Linked DNA regions of Chitinimonas arctica. Each later gene encodes a partner of the first gene's protein in a complex. Links are inferred from orthologs where the notes say so. Each region holds a gene or a part of one and is shown on either strand. Other genes may lie near its edges.

Region 1 (7,651 bases):
GCCCGGGCAATATCCAGCGCATCGGCCAGCACCATGGCATCGGTGCGGCTCAAGGTGATATCCGCTGCGGCAATCGCCGCTTCCGAGCCTTGCCCCATGGCAAGGCTGAGGTCGGCACTGGCCAAGGCGGGCGCATCGTTGATGCCGTCCCCGGCCATGCCCACCCGCCGCCCATCCTGCCGCAACTGCGCAATGATGCGGGCCTTGTCGGCTGGCAGGCATTCGGCATGCAACTGTTCGATGCCCAACTGGGCGGCCAGCGCACGGACCGGCGCAAGCCGGTCGCCACTCAGGATGACGGGCTGGATATCGTGCGCCTTCAGCCAGGCCACCAGTCGTGCCGCATCCGGGCGGGTTGCATCGGCCAGGCTGGCGTGGCCCAGATAGCGCTCGCCTTCGGCTGCCACCACCAGGGTGTGGTTATCCGAATCGCTTAGTAGACCTGTCGGCAGGACGACACCGCAAGCCTGTAACCAAGCCGGCGAGCCCAAGCGTAGCTGCCGGACGGGGCTGCCTTCGGCATGTTGCAGGCTGGCTTCGCTGCCCTGCCCCAACACCTGCCGTAGCGAAATCAGGCTGATCCGTTCATCGCGCGGCAAACCGGCGGCCAGGGCCTGCGACAGGGGATGGCGTGAACCGGCCGCCAGCGCCTGGACCCAGGCGGCATCCGCGCCAAACTCGGCCGACCGCAGCGAGGGCCGCCCTTCGGTCAGGGTGCCGGTCTTGTCCAGCGCCAGGACCTGCAACCGGGCGGCGGCTTCCAGCGCCGCGGCGTTTCTGATCAAGATCCCGTGTTGCGCCGCCACGCCCGCACCGGTAATCACCGCCGTGGGGGTCGCCAACCCCAGTGCGCAGGGACAGGCGATCACCAGGACGGCAATGGCATTGACCAGCGCGGTCTCGCCATCGGCATGCCACCACCAAGCCAGCAAGGTCAGCACGGCCAATAGCAGGACCAGCGGCACGAATCGCGCGGCAATGCGATCGGCCAAAGCCTGGATGGGGGCTTTGCTGGCCTGGGCCTGGCGCACCAGCTCGACGATGCCGGCCAGCCTGGATTCCACGCTGGGTTTATCGACCCGTATCCGCAGCCAGCCGGTCTGGTTGAGGCTGCCGGCGTATACCGACTGGCCCACCCGCTTGTCCACCGGCATCGCCTCGCCGCTCAGCAGCGCTTCGTCCACGCTGCTTTCTCCCGCCAGCACCTCGCCATCGGCGGCGATTGCCTCGCCCGCCTCCACCGCCACCACATCGCCCAAGCGCAGTAGATCGACATCCAACTCGACCAGGGCATCGCCACGTACCACCCGGGCGGTCTTGGGTTGGAGCTGAGCCAACGCCAGCAAGGCAGTGCCGGTCTTGCGCCGGGCACGGGCCTCCAAGCGCTTGCCCAGACAAACCAGGGCGATCACTACCACGCTGGCCTCGAAATACAGGTGTCCCGGCAGCACGCCGGCCGCCACCGCGCTGCTATAGCCATAGGCGGCGGAAGTGCCCAGGGCGACCAGGACGTCCATATTCGCGCCGCCGCTACGCAGGGCAAACCAGCTACCGCGATAGAAACGCCAGCCACTGAGAAATTGCGCCGGCGTCGCCAAAGCCCAAGCCAGCCACGGCGGCAGCATCCAGGCATGGAAGCCCAGCGCCATGCCGGCCATATCGAACATAAAGGGCAGCATGACGGCCAGCGCCAGCCACATGGGCCAGGCCGACTCCTCTTGCGCGATCACCGGGCCATCCGCGTGCGGCTGGGCACGAAAACCGGCCTTCTCCACCAGCGCCATGACGGCAGCGTCATCCAGGCCGGCGACAGTGGCCCGCTCGGCCGCGAAACTGACGCTGGCGGTGACGCCCGGCTGGCGATTGAGCAGCTTTTCGATGCGCGCGGCGCAAGCGGTACAGCTCATGCCTTCGATGCGAAAGGCCTGCGGCTTGAGCGAGTGGGCGATAAGGGGGGAAGTGGGATCCGACATAGCCGCCAGCGTATACCCCCCACCCCTATATAGCAATAAGCCGGGAAGCGACTACTTCGTCGCGGCCGGGACGCTGATATGTGCAACCACGGGCGTCGGCACGGCTCCTTCCTGGCCGACCATGGGCAGCAGCGGCACGATCAATAGCGCCACGATATTGATGATCTTGATCAGGGGATTGACCGCCGGACCGGCCGTATCCTTGTAGGGATCGCCCACCGTATCGCCGGTCACCGCCGCCTTGTGCGCTTCGCTACCCTTGCCGCCGTGATTGCCTTCTTCGATATATTTCTTCGCATTGTCCCAGGCGCCGCCGCCGGTACACATGGAGATAGCGACGAACAAGCCGGTCACGATGGTTCCCATCAGCAAGCCGCCCAAGGCCACCGGTCCCAGCAACAGCCCCACCAGGATGGGCGCGACGACGGGTAGGAGCGAAGGCACGATCATTTCGCGGATGGCGGCGCCGGTCAGCATATCGACCGCGCGGCCATATTCCGGCTTGGCCGTTCCTTCCATGATGCCGGGAATCTCGCGGAACTGCCGCCGCACCTCTTCCACCACGGCGCCGGCCGCGCGTCCCACCGCTTCCATGGCAAAAGCGGCGAACAGGAAGGGGATCAGGCCGCCGATAAACAGGCCCACGATCACCATATGGTCGGACAGGTCGAAACGCACCACATGGCCGCTGGCGGACAAGGCGTGGGTGTAGTCGGCGAACAGCACCAGTGCCGCCAAGCCGGCGGAACCGATGGCATAGCCCTTGGTCACCGCCTTGGTGGTATTGCCCACCGCATCGAGCGGGTCGGTGATGGCCCGGACCGATTCGGGCAGGCCGGCCATCTCGGCGATCCCGCCGGCGTTGTCGGTGATCGGCCCATAGGCATCCAGCGCGACGACAATACCGGCCATGGACAGCATGGCGGTCGCGGCCACGGCGATACCGTACAAGCCGCCCAGATAATATGCGGCCAGGATGGCGGCGCAGATAAACAAGACCGGCCAGGCCGTGGACTTCATGCTGACACCGATGCCGGCGATGATATTGGTGCCGTGCCCGGTGGTGGAGGCCTTGGCGATATGCCGTACCGGACCATATTGGGTACCGGTGTAGTACTCGGTGACCCACACCAGGATACCCGTCAGCAGCAGACCGACCGTGGCGGCGCCAAATAGCTTGATCCGGCTGCCGGCCTCGCCCAGGACATTGTCGGGCAGCACCGCATCGGTCACGAAGTAGAAGCCCACCAGCGAAATCAAACCCGCCACGATCAAGCCGCGATACAGGGCGGGCATCACATTGGTAGTGCCTGGGCTGGCCTTGACGAAAAAGCAGCCGACGATGGAAGCCAGAATGGACAGGCCACCCAATGCCAGCGGATAGACCGCCGCCTCGCCCGCCGCGCCCTTGATCATCACCGCGCCCAGCACCATGGTGGCGATCAGGGTAACGGCATAGGTCTCGAACAGGTCGGCCGCCATGCCGGCGCAGTCGCCGACGTTATCGCCGACATTATCGGCAATCACGGCCGGATTACGCGGATCGTCCTCCGGGATGCCGGCCTCCACCTTGCCGACCAGATCGGCGCCGACGTCGGCACCCTTGGTGAAGATACCGCCGCCCAGACGGGCGAAGATGGAAATCAGCGAAGCGCCGAAGGCAAAGCCCATCAGGGGCCGCAGCGTGTCGGTCAGCTCGGCGCCCGGCGCTGCCTGCGCAATCAAGTACATATAAAGCAGGCTGACACCCAGCAAACCCAGTCCGACCACCAGCAAGCCGGTGATGGCGCCGCCGCGGAAGGCGACCTTGAGCGCCGGCTGGATGCCCAGGGTGGCTGCCTGGGCGGTGCGGACATTGGCCCGCACGGAAATATTCATGCCGATAAAGCCGCAGGCACCGGAAAGTACCGCACCCGCCACAAACGCGGCTGCCGTCACGCCGTGGATAAATACCCCGATCAGGATGGCCAGGATCACGCCGACCAGGCCAATTGTCTTGTACTGCCTTGCCAGATAGGCCTGTGCGCCTTGCTGGATGGCCGCAGAGATTTCCTGCATGCGGGCATTCCCGGCGTCCTGCGCCAAAATCCAGCTGCGCCAGATAAATCCAAACATTACGGCCACCAGGCCGCAAGCCAAGGCGAAGTACAGTGCCGTGGTTGACGTCATCAGGAACCTCCTAGCTAGGTATTGGTATTCACTCGTCCATGCGGAGCGCGGACACATAGGTATAGGTGCGGCGGCAGGGGCATACAAGCGGGCTCGCCCGAGGATGCTTCCGCCATGCCTGGAAATGATAAGATTGCGGGCTAGAGGGTGGCCTGCCCGCGCAGGGCGCCTCCATGCATCCATCACTACGCGAAGAGTTCCATTCATGAGTCTGCACAACGTCACGCCAGGGGCGAAACTGCCCGATGAGTTCAATGTCATCATTGAAATCCCCGCCAACGCCTCGCCGATCAAGTACGAAGTAGACAAGGAAAGCGGCGCGATGTTCGTGGACCGCTTCATGGGCACCGCCATGTTCTACCCGTGCAACTACGGCTATGTGCCGATGACCCTGTCGGAAGACGGCGATCCGGTCGATGTGCTGGTGGTCACCCCCTTCCCGCTCAGCCTGGGCGTGGTGGTGCGTTGCCGCGCATTGGGCGTGCTGATGATGGAAGACGAAGCCGGCGTGGACGCCAAGCTGATCGCCGTCCCGGTGGACAAGCTGTGCCCGATGTACAAGGACATCAAGACCCGTACCGACCTGCCGACCCTGCTGCTGGATCAGATCCAGCACTTCTTCGAGCACTACAAGGATCTGGAAAAGGGCAAGTGGGTCAAGGTCACCGGTTGGGAAGGCATCGAAGCCGCCCACAAGGAACTGGTGGATGGCGTTGCCCGTTACAAGTAAGCAGCACCGGTAACGCGCAATTGGAACGGCCACCCATTGGGTGGCCGTTTTGCATCCACTCTCCGGCGCTAGTACACCGCGTATTTCTTTTCGAGGGCGCTGTAGTCGCCGCTCCGCCGCAATGTATCCAACCCCACATTGAAGCGGTCGCGCAAGGCTTCCTGGCGAAAGCCCAATTGGTAAGGCGTGGCGGGGAAAACGGGGTACCAGGTCACCGGTTGGCGCGCATCGGCCACGCCGCCCGTCTTGAGCAGTTCCTGGTTGAAGTATTCGATAATGCGCCGGTCGCCCACCACGACATCGATGCGGCGGGCATACAGGAGCCGGTTCCGCACCACCTGCTGGGCTTCCTCGCGGTAGTGGGGGTTTTTGTCGGCCATGGCCTGGAATTCCGCCCCCAACAATTTGCGCGCGCGCTGGAAGGCACTGACCGAGTAACGGCCCAGGTCGGCGATGCTGCGAATATCCAGATTGCGGGCGGCCAGGGCGACCGCCACGTTGTGGTATTCGATATAGGGCTTGGAATAGAACGCCCGTACCCCACTGTGCTCGTTGGTGGTACTGATGGCATCCAGCTGGCCCAATTCCAACATGCGGTGCAGCCGTTCCATCGGCGCGAAGAAGGGTTCGATCTGGAAATCGGCCTGGGCGGCGGCCTGTTCGATGATTTCGTATTCCAGGCCGCGCTTTTCGACTTCGAAGATATAGGGCGGCTTATTGGTGCCGAAGCCGACCCGCAGCACTTCCGCCTGCACGCCCAGTGCCAGGAGGGCCCAGCAACAGATCGCCCATGCAGGCATCGGCACTCTCCACGATCAGCATCGACCCATCCGTTATAGCCGACCGCACCGCCACACCAAAGCGGGAGCGGCAAGCACGGAAATCTCCGTGAACCCGCCGCCCCCGATCGCTGTACGCGTCTTACTTCTTGGCCGACAACTTGGCTTCGAACGCTTCCAGCGGAATGGCGCCCGACATCATTTCACCGTTCTCGAACACCATGGCGGGCGTGCCGCTGATGCCCAGCTTGTTGGTCAGCGTTTCGATATCGGCCAGCGGCGTGGGGCACTTACCGTCGCCTTCCGGCAATTTGCCTTCGAACATCCAGCCCTCCCAAGCCTTCTGCTTGTCGGCGGCACACCAGATCAGCGCGGACTTGCGCGGTGCATCCGGGTGCAACTGGGTCAGCGGGTAGAGGAAGGTGTAGATGGTGACGTTATCGAGCTTGCTCAGCGTCTCTTGCTCGATCTTCTTGCAGAACGGGCAATCCGGGTCGGAGAACACGGCCACCTTGCGGGCGCCGGTACCGCGTACCAGCTTGATCGCCTTGTCCAGCGGCAGGGCATTGAAGTCGGTCTTGGACAGTTCGCGAATGCGGGCTTCGGTCAGGCTGCTGCGCGACTTCACGTCCACCATATCGCCTACCAGGATGTAGTCTGCACGGGCGTCCGAATAGATCACCTGGCGGCCGGCGAATACCACTTCGTACAAGCCTTTCACCGGCGTGGTCCGTACGCTTTCCACTTGCCGATCGGGGAATTTCTTCTTCAACTCAACCTTGACGGATTCCGGCGAATCGCCACCGGCTGCATTGGCGCAAGCCACCAAGGCCAGGCCGACGGCGGCGGTGAGAAGGCGTTTGGAGAGAGAAGTCATGTTTATATCCAGTATCAAGAGTTGGGTTTATTTAAAAGCATGCCGCATCATGGCTCGCTTGAGCGGCCCGGCTTGGTTGGTAAGATTGAGACCAAGATTACGTAGCCGCCCCGATAGAGGGTCGGCAAGGGCAAAGAGTTTCTGCAGTCCGTCGCAAACGGACTGCATCAGCAGTACTTCTTCGGCCCGCATGCGCCGATATCGCTGCAGCAGCATAGCGTCGCCGGGATCGCGTCCACAAGCTTGGTCGAGCAACGCCGCTAAAGCTTTCGCATCGCCGAAGCCCAGATTCACGCCTTGGCCGGCCAGGGGGTGGATGGTATGGGCCGCATCCCCCACCAAGGCCAGGCGCGTGCCGATGATACTGGCCGCGCGGCCAAGGCTGAGCGGGAAAGCAGCCGCCTTGCCCAAGGGCTGCAGGTCGCCGAGGGCTCTTCCGCCGGCCGCCGCCACGCGGCTGGCCAGCGCCGCCGGGGACAAGGCCAGCAATTGTGCGGCGGACGCGTCGTCGGTGGCCCAGACAATGGAAATCAAATTGTCCGGCAAGGGCAGCCAGGCGAGTACGCCATCGTCGCGAAACCACTGCCGCGCAATATCGCCATGCGGCCTGGCGCAGCGGAAATTGCCCACCACGCCCTGCTGGCCATAGCTCTGGCGGGAAAAGGCAATGCCGGCCTGCTCGCGCAACCAGGAATTGGCGCCGTCGGCGGCCACCACCAGCTTGCTCCGCAACACCCGGCCGTCGGCCAGGGTCACGCTGGCCGATCGCTCATCGGCGTGGAAGGCCTGCGGCAGCGCCGGCGCGATCAGCTCGACCTTGCCCTGCAAGGCGCGCCACAGGGTGGCCTGCAGCAAGCGATTCTCCACCGTGGCCGCCAGCTGCTCGCTCCCCAGCTCCAGGGCATCGAAGCGGATGGCGCCGCCGGCATCGCCGCGCACGTCCATTTCACGTATCCGGCCCGCCCGCGGGGACGGCCAGACACCGAGGCCGGCCAGAAAAGCCTGGCTACCCGGACTGATGGCAAAAATGCGCGCATCCCAGTCCTGCGGCAGTACCGCCAGTGCCGGTGGTTCGGCACGTTCCAGCAAGGCCACGCGCAGGCCTTTGGCCAGCGCCAGTGCC
Region 2 (6,623 bases), 1.7 Mb from region 1 along the record:
TGGGGCCGCACGCGCTGGCGGAAGACCAGGCGCAGGTTGACCGCATCCTGCGCAGCGTAGGCAGCGTGGTATGGGTGGAGGAAGAGACTCGCCTGGATGCCATCACCGCGATTTCCGGCTCGGGCCCGGCGTATGTATTCCATTTTATCGAATCCCTGTGTCAGGCCGCCGAACTGCAAGGCTTCGATGCCGCCACGGCCAGGCAGCTGGCCTATGGCACTTTCGAAGGTGCGGTTCGCTTGGCTTTGGACAGCCACGACGATGCCGCGACCTTGCGGGAGAAGGTCACCTCCAAGGGCGGTACCACGGCGGCGGCATTGAACAAGATGGCCGAACTGGGGGTCCAAGCCGCAATCGTTGCCGGCGCCCAGGCCGCGCGCGCCAGGGCGACCGAATTGGCCGACGAATTGGGTCGGGACAGCTGAATCCTGCACCGGCAAACAACCTGAACATGCCGTTCAATCCAAGTGGAGCACGCACATGCTGCAAGAAGCGCTGGCCTTTCTGATACGCAATCTCGCCAGCTTTTTTATCCTCAACCTGCTGCTGCGTTTCTATCTGCAGGTGGCACGCGCACCGTTTGGCCATCCCTTGGCGCAATTCACGGTCAAGCTGACCAATTTTGCCGTGCTGCCGGTTCGCCGGCTGGTGCCCAGCGTAGGCGGTTACGATTCGGCCACCATGCTGCTGGCCTGGTTCACCGCCGTGCTGATGCACTTCATTCTGCTTTTGCTGTCGCCCTGGCCGCTCAATCTGCTCGCACCTGCCGCGATGGGGGGGCTGATGATGCTGGCCGTGCTGGAGTTGATGAAACTGACCCTCTATTTGCTGTTCGGGGTGGTGCTGGTGCAGGCGGTCATGAGCTGGATGAACCCCTACAATCCGCTGGCTCCCCTGCTGGAAACCTTGAGCCGGCCATTTCTGCGGCCGTTGCGCAAATTGATCCCCACCATTGGCGGCGTGGATCTGAGCCCCCTGGTATTGATACTTTTGCTGCAGATGATCCTGAATTTCGGCTTGGCGCCCATCGAACAGCGCTTGTTCAACTATATCGCCTTTGCCTAGGCCAATATGAGTACGGCGCCGGACAGGCAACAGGCATGGATGCGCCCGGACGGCGGCGATTGGCTATTGCAGCTCTATCTGCAACCGGGCGCCAGGAAGACCGAGGTGGCCGGCCTGCATGACGGCGAGCTGAAGCTGCGCTTGAATGCGCCGCCGGTGGAGGGCAAGGCCAATAAGGCCTTGCTGGCTTGGCTGGCGGACTGGTTCGCCGTACCGCGGCACGGCGTGGTGCTCGAAAGTGGTGAACTGTCGCGCCACAAACGTATCAGGATAATCGGCAGCACCCGTTCACCGGCAGAGCTGCTGGCCTAGTGGCGAGGCTTATCCGGCAGTGGCCGTACCAAATCGTCCACGCGGGTGAACTCGCCTTCGAAGACGCCCTCCTGGGCGGCGGCGGCGGGGGGCGGGTATCGAAGCGCACGCTGCGGATGCCCGGCCAGGGCAGCAGTAACAATAGCGCGAACACATCGCTGACCGGACCGGGAAAGATGAACAGCAAGGCGGCTACCAGGCTGCGGGCGACCCAAAATAATCGCCCCAGCGGCACTTCGCCGCTGCGCATGCTGTCTACCAGGGCCCAGGCGGTGGTAAAGCGCCAGCTTTTGAGAATGCCCACGCCTATCATGGCGCTGGCGAACAACCAGAACGCGAGCCACCAGCCTATGTATTTGGCCAGCCAGATCGAAGCGGACAGCTCCATCAGGGGCAGGCCCAGCAGCAGCAGGCCGAGGAAAGGTAGAAGTCTGATCAACATGTGGATAACCCGTTCCAATGGGGTACTACGGTGTCATGTGCGTGAACGTGAGCCGACAAATAAGTTGGCGTCTCCATTCGCCCCGCACCACGCTTGTGTCAATATCCTGTCGCTCGCCGGTATCCCGACTATCGGCCAGGCCAAATCATAACCATCGACGAAATTGCCATGCCGACCAAAATCCCTGCAGCCCGTCGCGGCACACCCTCCGGACCGGCGCCATCCCTGACGCCAGCGATCCTTGCCTACCCATCGAGCAGTGTCTGGAGGGCGGCGGCATGAAACACTTCGTCTCGCTGCTGGCGGCAGGGTTCCTTTCGATTGGCGCATTCGCCGCCAACCCCGATGAGTTGCTGCCGCCGGAGCAGGCTTTCAAGCCTTCGCTGCAAAAAACCGGTGAAAAAACCGCCACGGTAAAATTCGAGATCGCCGATCGCTACTATATGTACCGGGAGCGGTTTAAATTCTCGCTGGTGGGACAAGGCGCCCTCAAGGCGGATTTTCCCGCAGGCAAGAAGAAGCATGACGAATATTTTGGCGAGGTGGAAACTTACCGCCATGCGGTCGAGTTGCCGCTCAGCAGCGATACAGCGTTTCCCCCGGGCGCCCAAGTGGAAATCGTCTCCCAAGGCTGCGCCGATGCCGGTGTCTGCTACCCACCCCAGACCGTGCAGCTGGCCCTGGCCGACGCCCCGGCCGGTGCCGCGCCGGACAAGCTGACGCAGTTGCTGGGGAGCACGGCAAGCCCCGTGCCCGCCACGGCCGCACCCGCTGGCGGTACCGGCGACGGCAGCGCCCTGTTCGCGTCCGGCAACCTGGCCGGATTGCTGGCCTTTTTCTTCCTGGCCGGCCTGGGCCTGGCCTTTACCGCCTGTATGTATCCCCTTATTCCCATCGTCTCGGGCATCGTGGTGGGGCAGGGCGGGGCAACAGGTAAATTGCGCGGCTTCGTCCTCAGCATGGTGTACGTGCAAGGCATGGCGCTCAGTTATGCCATCGCCGGCGTGGCCGCCGCGCTCTCCGGTACGCTCTTGTCGGCCGCCATGCAGAATCCCTGGGTACTGGGGGTCTTCGCGTCCTTTTTCGTGCTGATGTCGCTGTCGATGTTCGGCTTGTTCGAATTGCAGTTGCCGGGCGCCCTGCAATCGCGCCTGAACGATGTCTCCAATAAATTGCCGGGCGGTCGTTGGCTGCCCGTGTTCGGCATGGGCGCGCTGTCGGCGCTGATCGTCGGCCCCTGCGTGGCGCCGCCGCTGGCAGCCGCGCTGGGCTATATCGGCGCCAGCGGCGATGTCTTGCGCGGTGGCCTGGCGCTGTATGCCATGGCGCTGGGGATCGGCTTGCCGCTGATCGTGGTGGGTGTGGCCGGCGGCCATGTGCTACCCAAGGCGGGGCCGTGGATGACCCTGGTCAAGAATGTATTCGGCACCGTGATGTTGGCGGTGGCCTTGTGGATCGCGCATCCGGTGCTGCCGGATTGGCTGTTTATGCTGGCCTGTGCCGTGCTCGCCATCGGTGCCGGCGTCAGCCTGTCGGCCCTGGATTCGCTGCCGCCGCAAGCGCCGCCGGGCAAGCGTCTGGCCAAGGCGGCAGGGGTATTGCTGCTCCTGCTGGGCGTGGCGCAATTGATCGGCTTGCTGGCCGGTGCGCGCGACCCCTTGCAACCCTTGCGGACCTTTGGCGGTAGCGGGCGAGCGGCTGCTACGGCTCCCGCCTTGCCCTTCCAGCCGGTGGCCAGTTCCGCGCAATTGGACAGCGCGATTGCCGCGGCTGCCGGCAAGACGGTCATGCTGGATTTTTACGCCGACTGGTGTGTCAGTTGCCACGAGATGGAACGTTTCACCTTCAGCGATCCCGCCGTCCAGCAGAAGCTGGCCGGTATGGTGCTACTGAAGGCGGACGTTACCGCCGGTACGGACGAACACAAGGCCTTGTTGAAGCGCTTCGGCCTGTTCGGCCCGCCGGGCACCATTTTCTTTGGCCCGGCCGGTACGGAAATAGGCCAGCGTTTGATTGGATTCGAGGACGCAGCGGCGTTCCAGCGTCGACTTGCCGGTTTATAGACCGCCCCCCTTTATTGTGTTGTATGCGAAGCAGAACATGAATAAACCCGCTCTCTATCTCACCGTCGCCGGCTTGGCCATTGCCGCCGGTGCCGGCGCCGCCTGGTGGCATCACAGCCAGGCTGTTTCGGTAAGCACCGCGCCGGCCGTCGCGGCGGCCACGCCCGGTCTGTGGCAATCCAGCTTCAAGGATCTGCAAGGTAAGCCGCAAGCCTTCAGCCAATGGCAAGGCAAGCCCCTGGTGGTGAACTTCTGGGCTACCTGGTGCGCTCCCTGCCGCGAAGAAATCCCGGAATTCGTCGCCACCCAGGCTGCCCTGGGCGACAAGGTCCGCTTTGTCGGCCTGGCCATCGACAACCCGGCCGACGTGCAGAAATTCGTCAAGGAATTCGCCATCCCCTATCCGATCCTGGTCGGCGAGCAAGAGGCGCTGGATTTGATGAAGCGGGAAGGCAACCGCATCGGCGCGCTGCCTTTTACCTTGATCCTGGATGCAAAGGGTAACAAGGTGGCCGCGGTTCCGGGGCGCTTGGACAAGGCCAGCCTGGAGGCTTACCTGCTGCCGTTGAGCTAGGTTCGATCGGATGACGCGTGCCCATCACATGCCAAATTGGGTATAAATTCTTGATCGGGCTTTGATCCATTGACCGGGCCTTGGAACAACCGCATTGGCAAGTCGCCATTCAAGGCCAACTCGTGTTGTTCCGCGCAAACCCAGTCTGCAGGCCTCTTCCGCTTGGTAGCCATCCCATTGCGGAATGTTGCGCCGCAATAATTCACTTGCCTGCCCCAACCCCGCTCATATATATTCCGCGCCCCGGCGCTTGGCCGGGCGTGCCGTCGTCCCCGTTATGCGCGTCATCACATTGATTTATCGAAAAGAAACAAAATGCGCAAAGCAGGCGTGGCACATCGTTTGGCGGTACTGGGCAACCCACGTGGTACGGATTGGCTGGCACGGTTAGGTGCCTTGCTGGTGGGTGTCACGGTCCTGGCCGCCCCGCCGACCATCAATGTGCAGCGCACCCCCCCCGACGATGATCGTCGGGCAGGCGTACACCTCCAGCTGGTCCACCACCCACGCGACCGCCGTATCACTGAGCTGTACCGCCAGCGGTAGCGGCTACACCGTCAGCAATCTGGCCTTGGCCACCAGCGGCAGCGCGCCGGGTACCGCCAGCGCCGCCTATTAAAGTGATAAATTTCGTGCGCGCGGAGGAGATTGCTTTGTCATATCTGCATGATATGGAGCTGCAAGTCGAGCTGCCGTTGAAGTTTGTGGAAGTCTTGGAAGTGCCAGCCGGCTGGGTCTTTTCTTATAATGCTACTGCCTATGTTGACGACGGTGAAATAAATTGTGCTCTGGTTGGGAATGCACCACTCATCGTTGATCGCTATAGTGAGCAGGTTCATGTGTTCGGTACGGCACATCCTGTGGCTTATTATGTTGATGAGTACCAGAAAAAAGGATCGTGAATATAGTCGAACCCCTGTCGCAGTCTGCATTTTTAGTTCACATGCAACCTGTAGACCAGCAGAAGAAAGTTTGCGAAGCGATGGGGGTGCCCTTTACTTCATGTGATCCGCACATGAAAGTGGGCATCTCAAAAAACGTGCTCAGTGGGCTGCGGCCGTTAAACGGGCTACGCATTCGGCCGGAAGGGGATACGTGCGGCTGGGGAGGTTTGGTCTGACGCGCCGGACTTCTTTGTTCCATTGCATGCTGTGCATTTGAATGAATGGGCACCACTGGTCCTTAAGTATTTAGGGGTGCCACCTGGTTGGCGGTTCCTTGTGGCCGAAAAATACGAATACATGTGGGAGGATCTGGATTTACGGACCAATAAGCCCTGTCCTTTATCCGAGGATTAATCGGCGTTGAAATACTCCCTGTCGCCCTGGTCATTCAACCAAGGTGGCGGGCCTGAGTCGGCGCAGGCTTCCCAATACCCCGCTTCATAAGGTGGGGGTCCTGCTCGTTGGCGTCATCCCCCCATGGCCGCCAGCGTTCACTCGCGGTCACGCTATAATGCGCGCCTGGTCCTTACCCTCTACCCGCTGGAAACGCACGTTGGGAGGCTCGCTCTTTAAACTGGAAAATGCTGCCTGTGTGATGCGTGGGAAGCCGCGCTGCATCTGGGGTTCAGCAGTTTCGGTACGACACGACGTGGTGGGAGCACCTGATGCCGCAAACAATGGAAACACCGGTAGCGGAGGTGGCTGCACGAACTCTATCGTCTGCGAGCGTGACCCCGCAAAGCGCGCTAAAAATGAAGCTGACCATGCACGTGATCCGCGTACCGAGTTGAGCTGGAAGCGCTAAAAAGTGGCTCGCTGAATGCTGATCAAGTACCTCCCATTAGACTGGTAGAGAAAGATGGGAGGTTGTACACGCTTGACAATCGAAGGCTAGAGGCATTTCGCCGTGCAGGTATGAATATCCCTTACAGGATGGCAACCCATGAGGAAGCCATTAATGAAGGGTAGAAATTTACGTCAAAAAATGATGGCGCATCGTTGCGCATCCGAGGAGAATGAAATGGATTTGAAGCTTAAAACTGACACCGTGTCATCGCGTGATGATTTTATTGAATTCGTTGATGCGTTACGGCTTGACCTCTCAACTAATCGTACAAAATGGCAAAACGCATCGCTGGATGACTTTCTGGAAGCGCTCTCCGCTTGGGTGCAGGATATGGATGGGTATTACCTGAATAATAATTTGCCTATACCGACATCGC

Evidence for each region.
Region 2: the proteins of FNU76_RS13670 (region 1) and dsbD are in contact, whole or in part, in a crystal structure (PDB 1JZD), measured with the Escherichia coli proteins. The link is inferred for Chitinimonas arctica from one-to-one orthologs.

Annotation. Positions count from the first base shown.
Region 1 is NZ_CP041730.1:3,034,068-3,041,718, reverse strand. The notes cover bases 4,662-7,542. They hold FNU76_RS13670 (DsbC family protein), read right to left. Parts: upstream 6,529-7,542; coding sequence 5,794-6,528; downstream 4,662-5,793. Other genes in these bases: FNU76_RS13665 (UbiH/UbiF family hydroxylase), read right to left, coding at 6,556-7,542; FNU76_RS13675 (substrate-binding periplasmic protein), read right to left, coding at 4,941-5,672; ppa (inorganic diphosphatase), read left to right, coding at 4,662-4,872. Outside these bases: FNU76_RS13690 (heavy metal translocating P-type ATPase), read right to left, coding at 1-1,973; FNU76_RS13685 (sodium-translocating pyrophosphatase), read right to left, coding at 2,025-4,142; more of ppa, read left to right, coding at 4,348-4,661; more of FNU76_RS13665, read right to left, coding at 7,543-7,651. UniProt on the Escherichia coli protein: Acts as a disulfide isomerase, interacting with incorrectly folded proteins to correct non-native disulfide bonds.
Region 2 is NZ_CP041730.1:1,301,428-1,308,050, reverse strand. The notes cover bases 1,572-4,489. They hold dsbD (protein-disulfide reductase DsbD), read left to right. Parts: upstream 1,572-2,097; coding sequence 2,098-3,882; downstream 3,883-4,489. Other genes in these bases: FNU76_RS05770 (TlpA family protein disulfide reductase), read left to right, coding at 3,920-4,456; FNU76_RS05780 (FxsA family protein), read right to left, coding at 1,572-1,819. Also shown: proC (pyrroline-5-carboxylate reductase), read left to right, coding at 1-425; FNU76_RS05790 (YggT family protein), read left to right, coding at 481-1,065; FNU76_RS05785 (DUF167 domain-containing protein), read left to right, coding at 1,072-1,377; more of FNU76_RS05780, read right to left, coding at 1,331-1,571; FNU76_RS24415 (hypothetical protein), read left to right, coding at 4,772-5,002; FNU76_RS05760 (YrhB domain-containing protein), read left to right, coding at 5,077-5,358; FNU76_RS05750 (DUF7660 family protein), read left to right, coding at 6,344-6,623. UniProt on the Escherichia coli protein: Required to facilitate the formation of correct disulfide bonds in some periplasmic proteins and for the assembly of the periplasmic c-type cytochromes.